2 regions of the Amycolatopsis sp. NBC_00438 genome follow, and region 1 is predicted to be linked to the other one. Evidence: riboswitches for the same ligand, from Rfam matches in the RefSeq annotation. Region 1 holds a riboswitch; the other holds the start of a gene.
The links. Region 1 has a riboswitch for glycine ahead of gcvP (aminomethyl-transferring glycine dehydrogenase). Riboswitches for the same ligand answer to the same signal wherever they lie in the genome.
Positions count from the first base shown of each region.

Region 2: it holds a riboswitch for glycine, as region 1 does, so the genes downstream of both, gcvP (aminomethyl-transferring glycine dehydrogenase) here and gcvP (aminomethyl-transferring glycine dehydrogenase) in region 1, are expected to answer to the same signal.

Region 1 covers NZ_CP107923.1:6,153,941-6,161,104, reverse strand. Annotated here, with positions in the region: gene OG494_RS27415 (aldehyde dehydrogenase family protein) at 1-759, shown strand, start outside; gene OG494_RS27410 (3-oxoacyl-ACP reductase) at 759-1,526, shown strand; gene OG494_RS27405 (hypothetical protein) at 1,523-1,720, opposite strand; gene OG494_RS27400 (helix-turn-helix domain-containing protein) at 1,793-3,133, shown strand; glycine riboswitch at 3,188-3,281, shown strand; gene gcvP (aminomethyl-transferring glycine dehydrogenase) at 3,422-6,253, shown strand; gene gcvT (glycine cleavage system aminomethyltransferase GcvT) at 6,262-7,164, shown strand, end outside.
Region 2 covers NZ_CP107923.1:2,532,771-2,539,934, forward strand. Annotated here, with positions in the region: gene gcvH (glycine cleavage system protein GcvH) at 1-18, shown strand, start outside; gene garA (glycogen accumulation regulator GarA) at 168-638, shown strand; gene ftsR (transcriptional regulator FtsR) at 635-1,381, shown strand; gene OG494_RS11830 (bifunctional nuclease family protein) at 1,598-2,071, shown strand; gene OG494_RS11835 (MerR family transcriptional regulator) at 2,121-2,522, shown strand; gene trxA (thioredoxin) at 2,535-2,921, shown strand; gene OG494_RS11845 (TetR/AcrR family transcriptional regulator) at 2,873-3,505, opposite strand; gene OG494_RS11850 (MerR family transcriptional regulator) at 3,784-4,362, shown strand; glycine riboswitch at 4,405-4,504, shown strand; gene gcvP (aminomethyl-transferring glycine dehydrogenase) at 4,754-7,164, shown strand, end outside.

The sequences.
Region 1 (7,164 bases):
GTCGTCTTCACCGGCTCCACCGAGGTCGGCAAGCAGATCATGGCCGGCTGCGCGGCGCGGGTGAAGCGCGTGACGCTGGAGCTGGGCGGCAAGAACGCGAATGTCGTCTTCGCCGACTCCGACCTGGAGAAGGCCGCGGCGACCGCGCCCTACGGCGTCTTCGACAACGCCGGCCAGGACTGCTGCGCGCGGTCGCTCGTCCTGGTGCAGGCGAGCGTCTACGACCGGTTCATGGAGCTGCTCGAACCCGCCGTGCACGGCGTCGTCGTCGGCGACCCCGCCGAGGAGAAGACCGAGATGGGGCCGCTGATCTCCGCGGCGCACCGGGAAAAGGTCGCCTCCTACGTGCCGGACGGCGCGCCGGTCGCGTTCCGCGGCACCGCGCCCGCCGGGCCCGGCTTCTGGTTCCCGCCGACCGTCCTGACCCCGCCGGACCTGCGGCACCCGGCCGCGGCCGAAGAGGTCTTCGGCCCGGTCGTGGCCGTCGTGCCGTTCACCGACGAGGCGGACGCGGTACGCCAGGCCAACACCACGGAATACGGCCTGTCCGGGTCGATCTGGACCCGCGACACCGGCCGCGCGTTCCGCGTGGCGCGCGCCGTCGAGGCCGGCAACCTGTCGGTCAACTCGCACTCGTCGGTGCGCTACTGGACGCCCTTCGGCGGCTTCAAGCAGTCCGGCCTCGGCCGCGAGCTGGGCCCCGACGCCCCGACGGCGTTCACCGAGACCAAGAACGTTTTCATCAGCACGGAGGAGTAATGGTCCAGCGTTTCGAAGGCCGCGTCGCGGTGATCACGGGCGGGGCGAGCGGCATCGGCCTCGCCTCGGCCCGCCGGCTGGCGAGCGAAGGCGCGAAGGTCGTCATCGCCGACCTGACGCCGGAGTCCGGCAAAGCCGCCGCCGACGAGGTCGACGGCGTGTTCGTGCAGGCCGACGTCACCGACGCCGAGCAGGTGGCCGCCCTCTACCGGACCACGGCCGAGCAGTTCGGCTCGATCGACGTCGCGTTCAACAACGCCGGCATCTCGCCACCGGAGGACGACTCGATCCTGACCACCGGGATCGAGGCCTGGGAGCGGGTCCAGCGCGTCAACCTGACGTCGGTCTACCTGTGCTGCAAGGAAGTCCTGCCCTACATGCAGCGCCAGGGCAAGGGCTCGATCGTCAACACGGCGTCGTTCGTGGCGGTGATGGGCGCGGCGACGTCGCAGATCTCCTACACCGCGTCGAAGGGTGGCGTGCTCGCGATGAGCCGCGAGCTCGGCATCCAGTTCGCGCGGGAGAACATCCGCGTCAACGCGCTGTGCCCGGGTCCGGTGAACACCCCGCTGCTCAAGGAGCTCTTCGCGAAGGACCCGGAACGCGCGGCGCGGCGCCTGGTCCACGTCCCGGTCGGCCGGTTCGCCGAGCCGGAGGAGATCGCGGCCGCGGTCGCGTTCCTGGCCAGCGACGACGCCAGCTTCATCACGGCGTCGCAGTTCCTCGTGGACGGCGGCATCTCCGGCGCGTACGTCACCCCGATCTAACGGCGCGCCGATTTCTTCACGTCGTAGGCCTCCCGCAGGTACTTCCAGGCGGCGTTGATCTTCTTGCGCTCCTCGGAGATCTCGCGTTCGCGGCGCCGCAGGATGCGGGTGGCGACCTCGGCGGCGAGGAAGGCGCCGGCGGCGAAGGTGAGCACGCCGACGATGAGGGTCAGGGCGAGAACGGTGGTGGTCATGCTCACCAGCGTTGTCGCGGCGTGGGCGTTTTGTCCCTGCGCAAAGCTAGCGGGTTTCGTTAGCTTTGTGAGGTGACGCAGTGGCGCGCCGACGAGTGGGCGGAAGCGGTCCGGGCCGGGATCCGGGCCCGCGGCCTCTCCTTCGACGAGGCCGCACGGCGGATCGGCGTGCCGACGTCGACCCTGCGCAGCTGGATCGAACACCGGCACGCGCCGAAGGTGACCGTCTTCGACCACTGGGCGCAGCTCGCCGAGGTCACCGGGCTCGGCGAGGCCGAGCTGCTGCGCGTCGCCGGGGTGTTGCCGGAATCGCTGGTCAGCCCGGTGCACGTCGCGCAGGCCGCGAAGTCGCTGCGGGAAGGCATCGACCGGGCCGGGGACTTCCTGCGGCAGGCGACCGCGCTCGTCTACTCGTCGCCCGGCACGCAGGTGGCGAACGCGATCGCCGCGTCGCCGATCGACTGGGAGATGCGGATCCGCTCGGCGACCCGCGGCGACGAGATCCGCGTCACCTACCACCACTACGTCGGGATCGTGCCGCCCCGGGACTTCCCGCATTCCGACGCCGAAGCACGGCGGATCGTCGAGCGCGAGATCCTCGGCGGCCTGTGGCAGCCGCTCGGGCTGTACTGGCGGGTCGCCGAGCCGCACGACTGGGACGACCCGCCGCGGCTGATGATCCAGGTGCCCGAGCAGGAGGCGTCACGCCCGCCCTCGCCGTCACCGCCGCTGGTGACGGCGCCGCCGGTCGTGGTGCTGTCGCCGATCTGGGGCTACGGCGAGCTGCTGGCGTCGCTGGTCGCCGACGGCCTCGGGTTCGGCAACGTCGACTTCCGCTACTTCGGCCTGCCGGACGCGAGGGCCGACCGGCTCCGGATCACCGCGCGCGAACTGGCCGAGCCGGCGCCGCGCCTGGTGCACAGCGTGCCGCCGATCATGCTGCTGCACGGCCTCGCCGTCCCGGACCTGAGCGGCCGGCTCCCGGTCGTGGTCCGCTACGGCCCGCGGATGCGCGCCCGCGCCGCCCGGATCTACCGCGAGCCACTGCTCGAGGCGGGCTTCGCCGACCCCGCGGAAGGCGCCCGCGCGATCGAGGCCGCCGTCGACGCGGTGGTCGCCCGGCTGCCGGGGGAGTACTTCGAGGTGATCTTGGACGACGCCGACGTCTTCGACGGCGACCGGCCCGACCTCGACCGGCTGAACGACGCGGTGGCGTGGCTCGCGGAGCAGGTGGTCGAGCACATCCTGCTCGGCGCGGGCCTGCCGCCGGTCCCGCTGGGCGGGCCGTTGAAGCGGCTGGTGCTGCCGTCGGGCCGGGTCCGCCGCCCGCCACCACTGGTGAGCGCGGTCACGAAGCGGGCCGCCGGTCGAGGCGGGCTCGAGAACCGGTGTGGTGTTGGCCGGGTGAAGTAGACGGGGGTCGAACCCGGCAGGTACGGTAGCCGCCATAACTGCAGATCGGGCCGTCGAGCCGAGGCGGGAGAGCCCTCACGAAGTCAGTGGGGCACCGAAGGAGCAAACTCCCCGGAATCTCTCAGGTACCTGCTACCGCTTCGTGCGAGGCCACTCTGGAAAGCAGGCGCACCCGCGCCTCACCCAAGGTGAAAGCCGTGTCTGACACGGTGAAACTCTCAGGTGCCATGACAGAGGGGGAGTTCCCAGCGCACCGTTGTGCCCGGTGCCCGGCCCGAGGAGCTCCCGATCACCTCTACGCAGTTCGACGCCCGCCACATCGGCCCGTCCGAGGCCGAACGCGCCAAGATGCTCGCCGAGTGCGGCTACGGATCCCTCGACGCGCTGCTCGAAGCGGCCGTGCCGAGTGCGATCCGCGTCACTCGCGACCTGGTCCTCCCGCCCGCCGCGTCCGAAGAGGACGCCACCGCGGAGCTGCGGGCGCTCGCCGCGCGTAACCGGCCGATGACGCAGATGATCGGGCTCGGCTACTCCGACACCGTCACCCCCGGCGTGATCCGGCGCAACGTCCTCGAGAACCCCGCCTGGTACACCGCCTACACGCCGTACCAGCCGGAAATCTCCCAGGGCCGCCTCGAAGCGCTGCTCAACTTCCAGACGATGGTCGCCGACCTGACCGGGCTGGCCACCGCGAACGCGTCCCTGCTGGACGAGTCGACCGCCGTCGCCGAGGCCGTCACGCTGATGCGCCGCGCGTCCAAGTCGAAGTCGAACAAGGTCGTGCTCGACGCCGAGTGCCTGCCGCAGACCATCGCCGTCGTGCGGACCCGCGTCGAGGCGCTGGGCATCGAGGTCGAGGTCCGCGACCTGCTGACCGGGCTCCCCGAGGACTTCTTCGGCGTTGTCGTCCAGTACCCCGGCGCGTCCGGCGTGCTGCGCGGCCGCGGTTTCTACCACGCGATTTCCGAGTCGGCGAAGACGGCGGGCGCCCTGTTCACCGTCGCCGCCGACCTGCTCTCGCTGACGCTGATCACCTCGCCCGGCGAGTTCGGCGCCGACGTCGCCGCCGGGTCGACGCAGCGCTTCGGCGTCCCGCTCGGCTACGGCGGCCCGCACGCCGGGTTCATGTCGGTCCGCGCCGGGCTCGAGCGCTCGCTGCCCGGGCGCCTGGTCGGCGTCTCGGTCGACGCCGACGGCAACCCGGCCTATCGGCTGGCGCTGCAGACCCGTGAGCAGCACATCCGCCGCGAGAAGGCGACGTCCAACATCTGCACCGCGCAGGTCCTGCCGGCCGTGCTGGCCGCGATGTACGCGGTCTACCACGGCCCGGACGGTCTCAAGCGGATCGCCCAGCGCGTCCACGGCCTGGCCGCGGGCTTCGCCGACGCGCTGCGCAAGACCGGCGTCGAGGTCGTGCACGAGTCCTTCTTCGACACCGTCGTCGCGCACGTCCCGGGCCAGGCGGCCGACGTCCACGCCGCCGCCCGCGCGGCCGGCGTCAACCTCGGCCACGTCGACGCCGACCACGTGCGCGTCGCCTTCGACGAGGTCAGCACCCCCGCGATCACCGAGAAGGTCCTGCGCGCGTTCGGCGTCGACGAGGACGCGCGGGACGGCGTCGCGCTGCCCAACGGCCTGGCCCGCGAGAGCGGCTTCATGGGCCACGAGGTCTTCGGCAGCCACCGCTCCGAGACGGCGATGCTGCGCTACCTGCGCCGGCTGTCCGACCAGGACTACGCGCTCGATCGCGGCATGATCCCGCTCGGCTCCTGCACGATGAAGCTGAACGCCACCACCGAGATGGAGCCGATCAGCTGGCGCGAGTTCGCCGGCATCCACCCGTTCGCGCCGGCCGAGGACGCCGAGGGCTACCACGTCCTCGTCGCGCAGCTGGCCGAGTGGCTGGCCGAGGTCACCGGCTACGACAAGGTGTCGCTGCAGCCGAACGCGGGCAGCCAGGGCGAGCTGGCCGGGCTTCTCGCGATCCGCGCCTACCACCGCTCCAACGGCGACGAAGCTCGCGACGTCTGCCTGATCCCGTCGTCCGCGCACGGCACCAACGCCGCGTCCGCGGTGCTCGCCGGGATGCGCGTGGTCGTCGTCAAGTGCACCGACGAGGGCAACGTCGACCTGGCCGACCTGCGGTCCAAAGTGGACGCGCACCGGGACACGCTCGCCGCGATCATGGTCACCTACCCGTCCACGCACGGCGTGTACGAGCACTCGATCGACGAGCTGGCCAAGATCGTGCACGACGGCGGCGGCCAGGTGTACGTCGACGGCGCGAACCTCAACGCCCTGCTGGGCCTGGCCAAGCCGGGCGAGTTCGGCGGCGACGTCTCGCACCTGAACCTGCACAAGACCTTCTGCATCCCGCACGGCGGTGGCGGCCCCGGCGTCGGCCCGGTCGCGGTGCGCGCGCACCTCGCGCCGTTCCTGCCCAACCACCCGCTGCTGGAGCAGGCCGGTCCGGCCACCGGCGTCGGCCCGATCAGCGGCGCGCCGTACGGCTCGGCGTCGATCCTGCCGATCTCCTGGGCTTACGTCCGGATGATGGGCGCGCCCGGCCTGACCGCCGCGACGAAGGTCGCCGTGCTGGCCGCGAACTACGTCGCCTCGCGCCTGGCCCCGCACTACCCGGTGCTCTACACGGGCCAGGACGGCCTGGTCGCGCACGAGTGCATCCTCGACCTGCGCCAGATCACCAAGGAGACCGGCGTGACGGTCGACGACGTCGCGAAGCGGCTCATCGACTACGGCTTCCACGCGCCGACCATGTCGTTCCCGGTCGCCGGCACGCTGATGGTCGAGCCGACCGAGTCCGAGGACCTGGGCGAGATCGACCGGTTCATCGCCGCGATGATCGCCATCCGCGGCGAGATCGACGAGGTCGCCAAGGGCACCTGGACCGCGGAGGCGTCGCCGCTGCGCGGTGCCCCGCACACCGCCGAGACGCTGGTCGGCGAGTGGGACAAGGCCTACGACCGCGAGCTGGCCGTCTTCCCGGCGGGTGTCTCGCGCAAGAACAAGTACTGGCCGCCGGTCCGCCGCATCGACGGCGCCCGCGGTGACCGCAACCTGGTCTGCTCCTGCCCGCCCCTCAACGCTTACGAAGGCTGAGTTCTCCCTTGAATTCCACAGCGTCGAAAGAGACCAGCCTGCACGGAGTCCACAAAGGACTTGGCGCGCTGTTCACCGACTTCGCGGGCTGGTCCATGCCGGTCCGCTACGCCAGCGAGCTGGCCGAGCACAAGGCCGTCCGCGAGGCGGCCGGGCTGTTCGACCTCTCGCACATGGCCGAAATCCACGTCACGGGCAAGCAGGCCGCCGACGTCCTCGACTACGCGCTGGTCGGCAACCTCACCGGGGTCAAGCCGGGCCGGGCGCGGTACACGATGATCTGCGACGCCGGCGGCGGCGTGCTGGACGACCTGGTCGTCTACCGCCTGGCTGACGAGCACTACCTGGTCGTCGCGAACGCGGGCAATGCGAAGGTCGTCGCCGACGCGCTCGCCGAGCGGGTCGCGGGCTTCGACGCGGTGGTCGACGACCGGTCCGAGACGACCGCGCTGATCGCCGTCCAGGGCCCGAACGCCGTCAAGATCCTCGGTTCGGTCACCGACGCCGACCTCGACGCGCTCAAGTACTACGCCAGCGTGCCGGCGGTCGTGAAGGGCCACGAGGTCCTGCTCGCCCGCACCGGCTACACCGGCGAGGACGGTTTCGAGCTGTTCGTCCCGGCCGACGAGGCCCCGGCGGTCTGGCGGATCCTGACCGAGGCCGGCGAGGGCCACGGGCTCGTCCCGGCGGGCCTGGCCTGCCGCGACACCCTGCGCCTCGAAGCCGGGATGCCGTTGTACGGCAACGAGCTCACCCTCGACCAGAGCCCGTTCGAAGCGGGGCTCGGGCGGGTCGTCAAGTTCGAGAAGCCGGGTGACTTCGTCGGCCGCGCGGCCCTCGAAGAGCGGTCCAAGGCGGACGTCCCGCGCGTGCGGGTCGGCCTTCGCGGAACCGGCCGCCGCGCGCCGCGG
Region 2 (7,164 bases), 3.6 Mb from region 1:
GCGTTGATCAAGGGCTGAACCCCCGGCCGACCTCGGATTCCGGCCGGTCGGGGCCATTCGCTCACGGTTCGGGATCCCGGGGCTCGGAGAAGCGATCAGGCACGGTACGTTGGCGGCTACACGTTCTTGAAGTACTGGCAACACAGCATGTGTGGAGGAGAGCTCAGGTGAGCACGAACGACGGGCCGGGCGGCGTTCCCCCGGAGCAGTCTCCGGAGCGGACCTCTGTCTTCCGGGCCGACTTCCTGGCCGAAGCCGAAGGCCGCGAGTCCGCCCCGGCCGCCGAAGCCCCGGTCCAGGGCGTCGACGCCCTGCCCGCGGGTTCGGCTCTGCTGGTCGTGAAGCGGGGCCCGAACGCGGGCTCGCGCTTCCTGCTCGACCGCGACACCACCAGCGCCGGGCGTCACCCGGACAGCGACATCTTCCTGGACGACGTCACGGTTTCGCGGCGGCACGCCGAGTTCCGGCGTGAAGGCGGGGAGTTCGTCGTCATCGACGTCGGCAGCCTCAACGGCACCTACGTCAACCGCGAGCCGGTCGACCAGGCCGTCCTCGCCGGCGGCGACGAAGTCCAGATCGGGAAGTTCCGCCTGGTCTTCCTGACCGGCCCGGGGCACGGGGGCCAGGGGGCGCAGTGACGGCGGCCGGGCGGCCACAACGGGACGGGTTGAGCATCGGGGCGGTCCTGGCGCAGCTGCGCCACGACTTCCCCGACGTCACCATCTCCAAGATCCGGTTCCTCGAGGCGGAAGGCCTGGTCCAACCGGGCCGGACGCCCTCGGGTTACCGGCAGTTCGCCGCGGCGGACGTGGAGCGGCTCAAGTTCGTCCTGGCCGCCCAGCGGGATCACTACCTCCCGTTGAAGGTCATCAAGGAGCAGCTGGACGCGGCGGACTCGGGTGCCGGGCCCGTCGCGGCCTTGCCGCGCCCGCCGCGCCGGCTGGTGCCGATCGACGCGCCGGCCGACAACGTCGGCCTGCCGGTGGCGGACGACTTCGCCGCCGGCCGGGAGCTGCGCCTGACCCAGGAGGAGCTCCTGGCGCAGGCCGGCATCGACGCGCCCGCCCTGGCCGAACTGCAGCAGTACGGCCTGGTCCGGTCCGGTCCTGCGGGGTTCTTCGACCCGGACGCGGTGCTGGTCGCGCGCACGGTGAAGGCGCTGACCGAATTCGGTATCGAGCCGAGACATCTGCGCGCCTTCCGTGCCGCGGCCGACCGCGAGGTCGGGCTGTTGGAGCAGATCGTGACCCCGGTGTACCGGCATCGTGACCCGGAGGCCAAAGCGCGGGCCGACGAGGTGGTCCGGGAGCTCGCGGCACTGTCGGTGACCCTGCACACGCTCCTCGTGAAGGCCGGAATCCGTGGCGCCACGGGTTGTTGAGCCGTAACGGGGCGGTGAGATCTTCTTTGCGGTCCCATGTCAATGACTGAATGTTCGGCACCTCATGCCGTACCGTGAGAACAACGGTTTGCGGTAGGCGAGCCGAGAGTGTCCGACAGCGAGCACAGCGCACGGATGACGGGTAGCGTCGGGAGTGAACGGCGCAGTGCGGTTCCAGCGCTGAAGCCCGTGTGCACGAGAGGGAGGCGAAGCCCGATGAGCGAAATGCGCGTCGTCGGTGTGCGGGTCGAGCTGCCCGCGAATCAGCCGATCTTGCTGCTGCGGGAAACCGAAGGCGAACGGTACCTGCCGATCTGGATCGGCTCGGTCGAAGCGACCGCCATCGCGTTGGAGCAGCAAGGGGTCCGCCCCGCCCGCCCGCTCACCCATGACCTGCTGAAAGAGGTCATCGGGGCGTTGGGCCGCGAGCTGGAGCAGGTCGTGATCACCGACCTGAAGGAAGGCACGTTCTTCGCCGAACTCGTCTTCGACGGCGACATCCGGGTGTCCGCCCGGCCGAGCGACTCGGTCGCGCTGGCCCTGCGGATCGGCGTCCCCATCCACGCCGTGGACGCGGTGCTGGAAGAGGCCGGCCTGATCATCCCGGACGAGCAGGAGGACGAGGTCGAGAAGTTCCGCGAGTTCCTCGACTCGGTCTCCCCGGAAGACTTCCGCGGAGCGGACACCTAAGCCGCTTCGCGCTTGCCTTGACGCCGACGTCAACGTCTACCGTCGGGGCATGCGGATCGGAGAGCTGGCCAAGCGCACGGGTACGACTACCCGTGCGCTTCGCTTTTACGAGGACCAGGGCCTCCTCGCGGCCCGTCGCGCGGCGAACGGCTACCGCGAGTACGACGAGGACGACCTCCAGCTGGTCACGGAGATCCTGAAGCTGCAGACGGTCGGCCTGTCCCTCGACGAGACGAGGCCCTTCGTCGACTGCCTGCGCAGCGGCCACGAGACCGGCGACTCCTGCCCGAGCTCGATCGAGATGTACCGGCGCAAGCTCGCGGAGGCCGACGCGGTCCTCGCCCGCCTCGGCGCGATCCGCGCCGAACTCGCCGTGAAGCTCGCCGAGGCCCTCGCCCGGCAGGAGCCGGGCCTCGCGCCTGATCCGTGCGTCGTCCCCGAACGTCTCTGAAGGAGCCCTGTCATGTCCGAAATCGCCCCAGAGGTCACTGACGTCACCGATGCGACGTTCGCCGCCGAGGTGCTGGGCGGCGACGTCCCGGTGCTGGTCGAGTTCTGGGCCACCTGGTGCCCGCCGTGCCGGATGATCGCGCCCGTGCTGGCCGAGCTGGCCCGCGAACGCGCCGGTACCCTCGCCGTGCGCAAGATCAACTCGGACGAGAACCCGGAGGCGACCCGCGCGTACCAGGTCATGTCGCTGCCGACGATGATCCTCTTCTCGGGCGGTGAGCCGGTGCTGACCGTCGTGGGGGCGCAGCCGAAGGCCCGGCTCGAGGAACGCCTCGACCGGGCCCTCGACGCTCAGGGAGCGGTCGCCCGGGCGAACGTGTCGGCGACCTCCCGGCCGTAGAGCTCCAGGTCCAGCGACGGGTCGGCCGTGTAGGCCGCCGCCACGCCGTCGATCGCCTGGGCGATCGACATCGCCATCACCTCGGGTGTGAACGCGCCGAACGCGCCCTCGGCCTGGCCCTGCTTGAGCTGGCGGGCCAGGCCGTGCACCCGCATGTCGTCGACCAGGACCTTCGTCATCGCCCAGTTCTCGGCGTCGTCGGCGTTGGCGGCCATCTCCGTCAGCACCCGCACGCAATCCGGGTACGCGCGCAGGAACGCGATCGACGTCTCGATGTGCGCCCGCAGGTAGCCGGCACGGTCGGCCGGGTCCAGGCCGCCGCCGGTGCGTTCCCGGAGGAACGCGTTCTTCGTCTCGACGACCGTGCTCAGCACCGCCTGCATCAGGCCGGCCTTGTTGGTGAAGTGGTACGAGATCATCCGGGTGCTGCTGAGCCCGGCGCGTTCGCGGATCTTGGCGAACGTGGCCTTGCGGTACCCGAGGTCGTTGATGACGCCGATCGTCGCGCCGAGGATCTGCGCGCGGCGCGCGGCCTCGGTCACGCTGAGGCCCAGTTCGGCCATGAGTTCGGTCTTTACTTGCATGAGTAAAAATTAACACGACTGAGTAAAAGCGTCCAGGAGGTTTGAACCACTGCCTCCGGGGTACGGCGAACGGCTCAAACGCTCATCCGACCGTTGAGGCTTGCCGCGCGTCGCGTTGACCGGCCCTGTCCGGGCGCTTACCGTCGAAGGAGGTAAATCGCCACGATGTGATTCACGGTCTGGGGCCGGATCGTGGCGGTTGATCTCCGGTGGGTCCCGCTCTGGGTCCTGTCCGGCTGTCATTCGCCGGCCGCCTGGTCGGGCGAGGGGAGGCTTGCGTGGTCGAGGCTGGTTCCGAGAAGCAGCCTGTTCAGGTCGCGGCTGGTGAGCAGGGTGAACTGTTCCCCGACGACTCGCTGCCTGACGAGCTCGTGGGCTACCGCGGTCCGGCCGCGTGCCAGATCGCCGGGATCACCTACCGTCAGCTCGACTACTGGGCCCGGACGAAGCTGATCGCGCCCAGTATCCGCACCGCGCACGGCTCCGGCTCGCAGCGGCTGTACTCGTTCAAGGACATCCTGGTCCTCAAGGTCGTCAAGCGGCTGCTGGACACCGGGGTCTCATTGCAGAACATCCGGGTCGCGGTCGACCACCTGTCCGTCCGCGGGGTCCGCGACCTCGCGAAGGTCACCCTGTTCTCCGACGGCACCACGGTCTACGAATGCACCTCGCCGGAGGAGATCGTCGATCTGCTCCAGGGCGGCCAGGGCGTGTTCGGCATCGCGGTCAGCGGGGCGATGCAGGAGATCAGCGGCACCATCCACGAGTTCCCGGCCGAACGCGCCGACGGTGGCATCGTCGAGGCGCACGAACCGGACGAGCTCACCCAGCGCCGCAACGCCCGTCGTACCGGGTGATCATCTCCGCGGCAGCCGGAGTAAGGTGATCCGGGCAGTCGACGAAACCGCGCGGGAGAGTCCGGACCACAACCTCGAGTCCGGCGCCGAAGGAGCAAATCCTCCCCGGAACCTCTCAGGCACCCTGGACCGCGCGGTCTAGACGCCTCTGGAAAGCGGGTCGTCAGGACACAGCCTGATGGCCCCGCCGACGGTGCAAGCCCGGCTCAACCTCGGGCGAAACTCTCAGGCGCCCCTTCGGGGTACGGACAGAGTGGGGAGGGTACGGCTTCGGGCTCGCAGGCTCGCCCGTCGCCTACCTGGTGTTTTGTGGGGGTGCAACCCCCACGCCCCGCCCGGCGGGCTCTGCCCCCGGACCCCCCGGCCGTGGTCATGTTCGCAGGAGGCCGTCGTGGAGCCGTCACTCGCCTCTCTGGAACAGGGCATTCCCTTCGCTGACCGGCACATCGGGCCCGGTCCGGACGAACTCCGCCACATCCTCGACGTCATCGGCGTCGCCTCCCTCGACGAACTCGCCGAGCGGGCCGTTCCCGAGTCGCTGCGCGCGTCCGCCGAGCCTCTCGACCTGCCGCCCGCGGCTACCGAAGCCCAGGCGCTCGCCGAACTGCGGGCGCTGGCCGCGCGGAACCGGCCGATGGCCCAGATGATCGGCCTCGGCTACCACGACACCGTGACCCCGCCGGTGATCCGCCGCAACGTGCTCGAGAACCCGGCTTGGTACACCGCCTACACGCCCTACCAGCCGGAAATCTCGCAAGGCCGGCTCGAAGCGCTCCTCAACTTCCAGACGATGATCGCCGACCTGACCGGCCTGCCCGTCGCGAACGCGTCCCTGCTCGACGAGGCCACCGCCGCGGCCGAGGCGATGACGCTCGTCCGCCGTGCCGGCAAATCGGCGTCCCACCGGTTCGTCGTCGACGAGGACACCCTGCCCCAGACCCTCGCCGTGCTCCGGACCCGTGCCGAGCCGCTGGGCATCGAGCTGGTCGTCGAAGACCTGTCCCAGGGCTTGACCGGCCTCGGCCTCGGCGGCGACTTCTTCGGCATCCTGCTGGCCTACCCGGGCGCCTCGGGCGCGGTCCGCGAGTTCGACTTCACCATCGCCGACGCCAAGAAGCACGGCGCGGCGGTGATCGTCGCCGCCGACCCGCTCGCCCTGACGTTGCTGCGGCCGCCCGGCGAGCTGGGCGCCGACGTCGCGATCGGCTCGACGCAGCGGTTCGGCGTCCCGCTGGGCTTCGGCGGGCCGCACGCGGCGTACCTGGCCGTCCGCCGGGGTTTGGAGCGGCAGCTGCCCGGGCGGCTGGTCGGCGTCGCGAAGGACGCCGACGGCGCGCCCGCGTACCGGCTGGCCCTGCAGACCCGCGAGCAGCACATCCGCCGCGAGAAAGCGACGTCGAACATCTGCACCGCGCAGGTCCTGCTGGCCGTGATGGCGTCGATGTACGTGGTCTACCACGGCCCCGACGGGCTGCGCGGGATCGCGCTGCGGGCCCACCGGATGGCGACCGTGCTCGCGGCCGGCCTCTGCGAGGGCGGGGTCGAAGTCGTGCACGGCGAGTTCTTCGACACGATCACCGCGGCGGTGCCGGGCCGCGCGGCCGAGGTCGTCGCCACGGCCCGTGACCTCGGGCTGAACCTGCGGCGGATCGACGACGACCACGTCGGCGTCGCCTGCGACGAGACGACCACACGCGAACGGCTTTCGCTGGTGTGGAAGGCGTTCGGCGTCTCGGTGTCCGATGTGGACGGCCTGGACGAGGACACCGCCGACGCGCTCCCGGCGCCACTGCGGCGCACGAGCGCGTTCCTGGGCCACCCGGTCTTCCACGCCCACCGGTCCGAAACCGCGTTGCTGCGGTACCTGCGGGAACTGTCCGACAAGGACGTCGCGCTCGACCGCAGCATGATCCCGCTCGGCTCGTGCACGATGAAACTCAACGCCACCGCGGAGATGGAACCGGTCACCTGGCCGGAGTTCGCCGGCCTGCACCCGTTCGCGCCGGCCGACGACGCCGCGGGCCTGCTGACGGTCGTCGCGGACCTCGAGGCCTGGCTGGCCCGGATCACCGGCTACGACGCGGTTTCCCTGCAGCCCAACGCCGGCAGCCAGGGTGAGTTCGCCGGCCTGCTGGCCATCCGCGCGTACCACCGCTCGCGCGGCGAGGGGGAGCGCGACGTCTGCCTGATCCCGGCCAGCGCGCACGGGACCAACGCCGCCAGTGCCGTGATGGCCGGCATGCGCGTGGTCGTGGTCCGCTGCGACGACGGCGGCAACATCGACCTCGGGCACCTGAAGTCCACAGTGGACGAGCACCGCGCCGACCTCGCGGCCGTCATGATCACCTACCCGTCGACGCACGGGGTCTACGAGGACACCGTCGGCGAGGTCTGCGCGCTGGTGCACGACGCCGGCGGCCAGGTGTACGTCGACGGCGCCAACCTCAACGCCCTCATCGGCGTGGCGCAGTACGGCCGGTTCGGCGCCGACGTCTCGCACCTCAACCTGCACAAGACGTTCTGCGTCCCGCACGGCGGCGGCGGGCCGGGTGTCGGCCCGATCGGCGTCCGCGCGCACCTCGCGCCATTCCTGCCGAACCACCCGCTGCAGCCCGCCGCGGGACCGGCGACCGGCGTCGGCCCGGTCAGCGCGGCGCCGTGGGGCAGCGCGTCGATCCTGCCGATCTCGTGGGCGTACATCCGGATGATGGGCGCGTCCGGGCTTCGCCGGGCGACGCTCGTCGCGGTGGCCAACGCCAACTACGTCGCGCGGCGGCTCGGCGAGCACTACCCGGTGCTCTA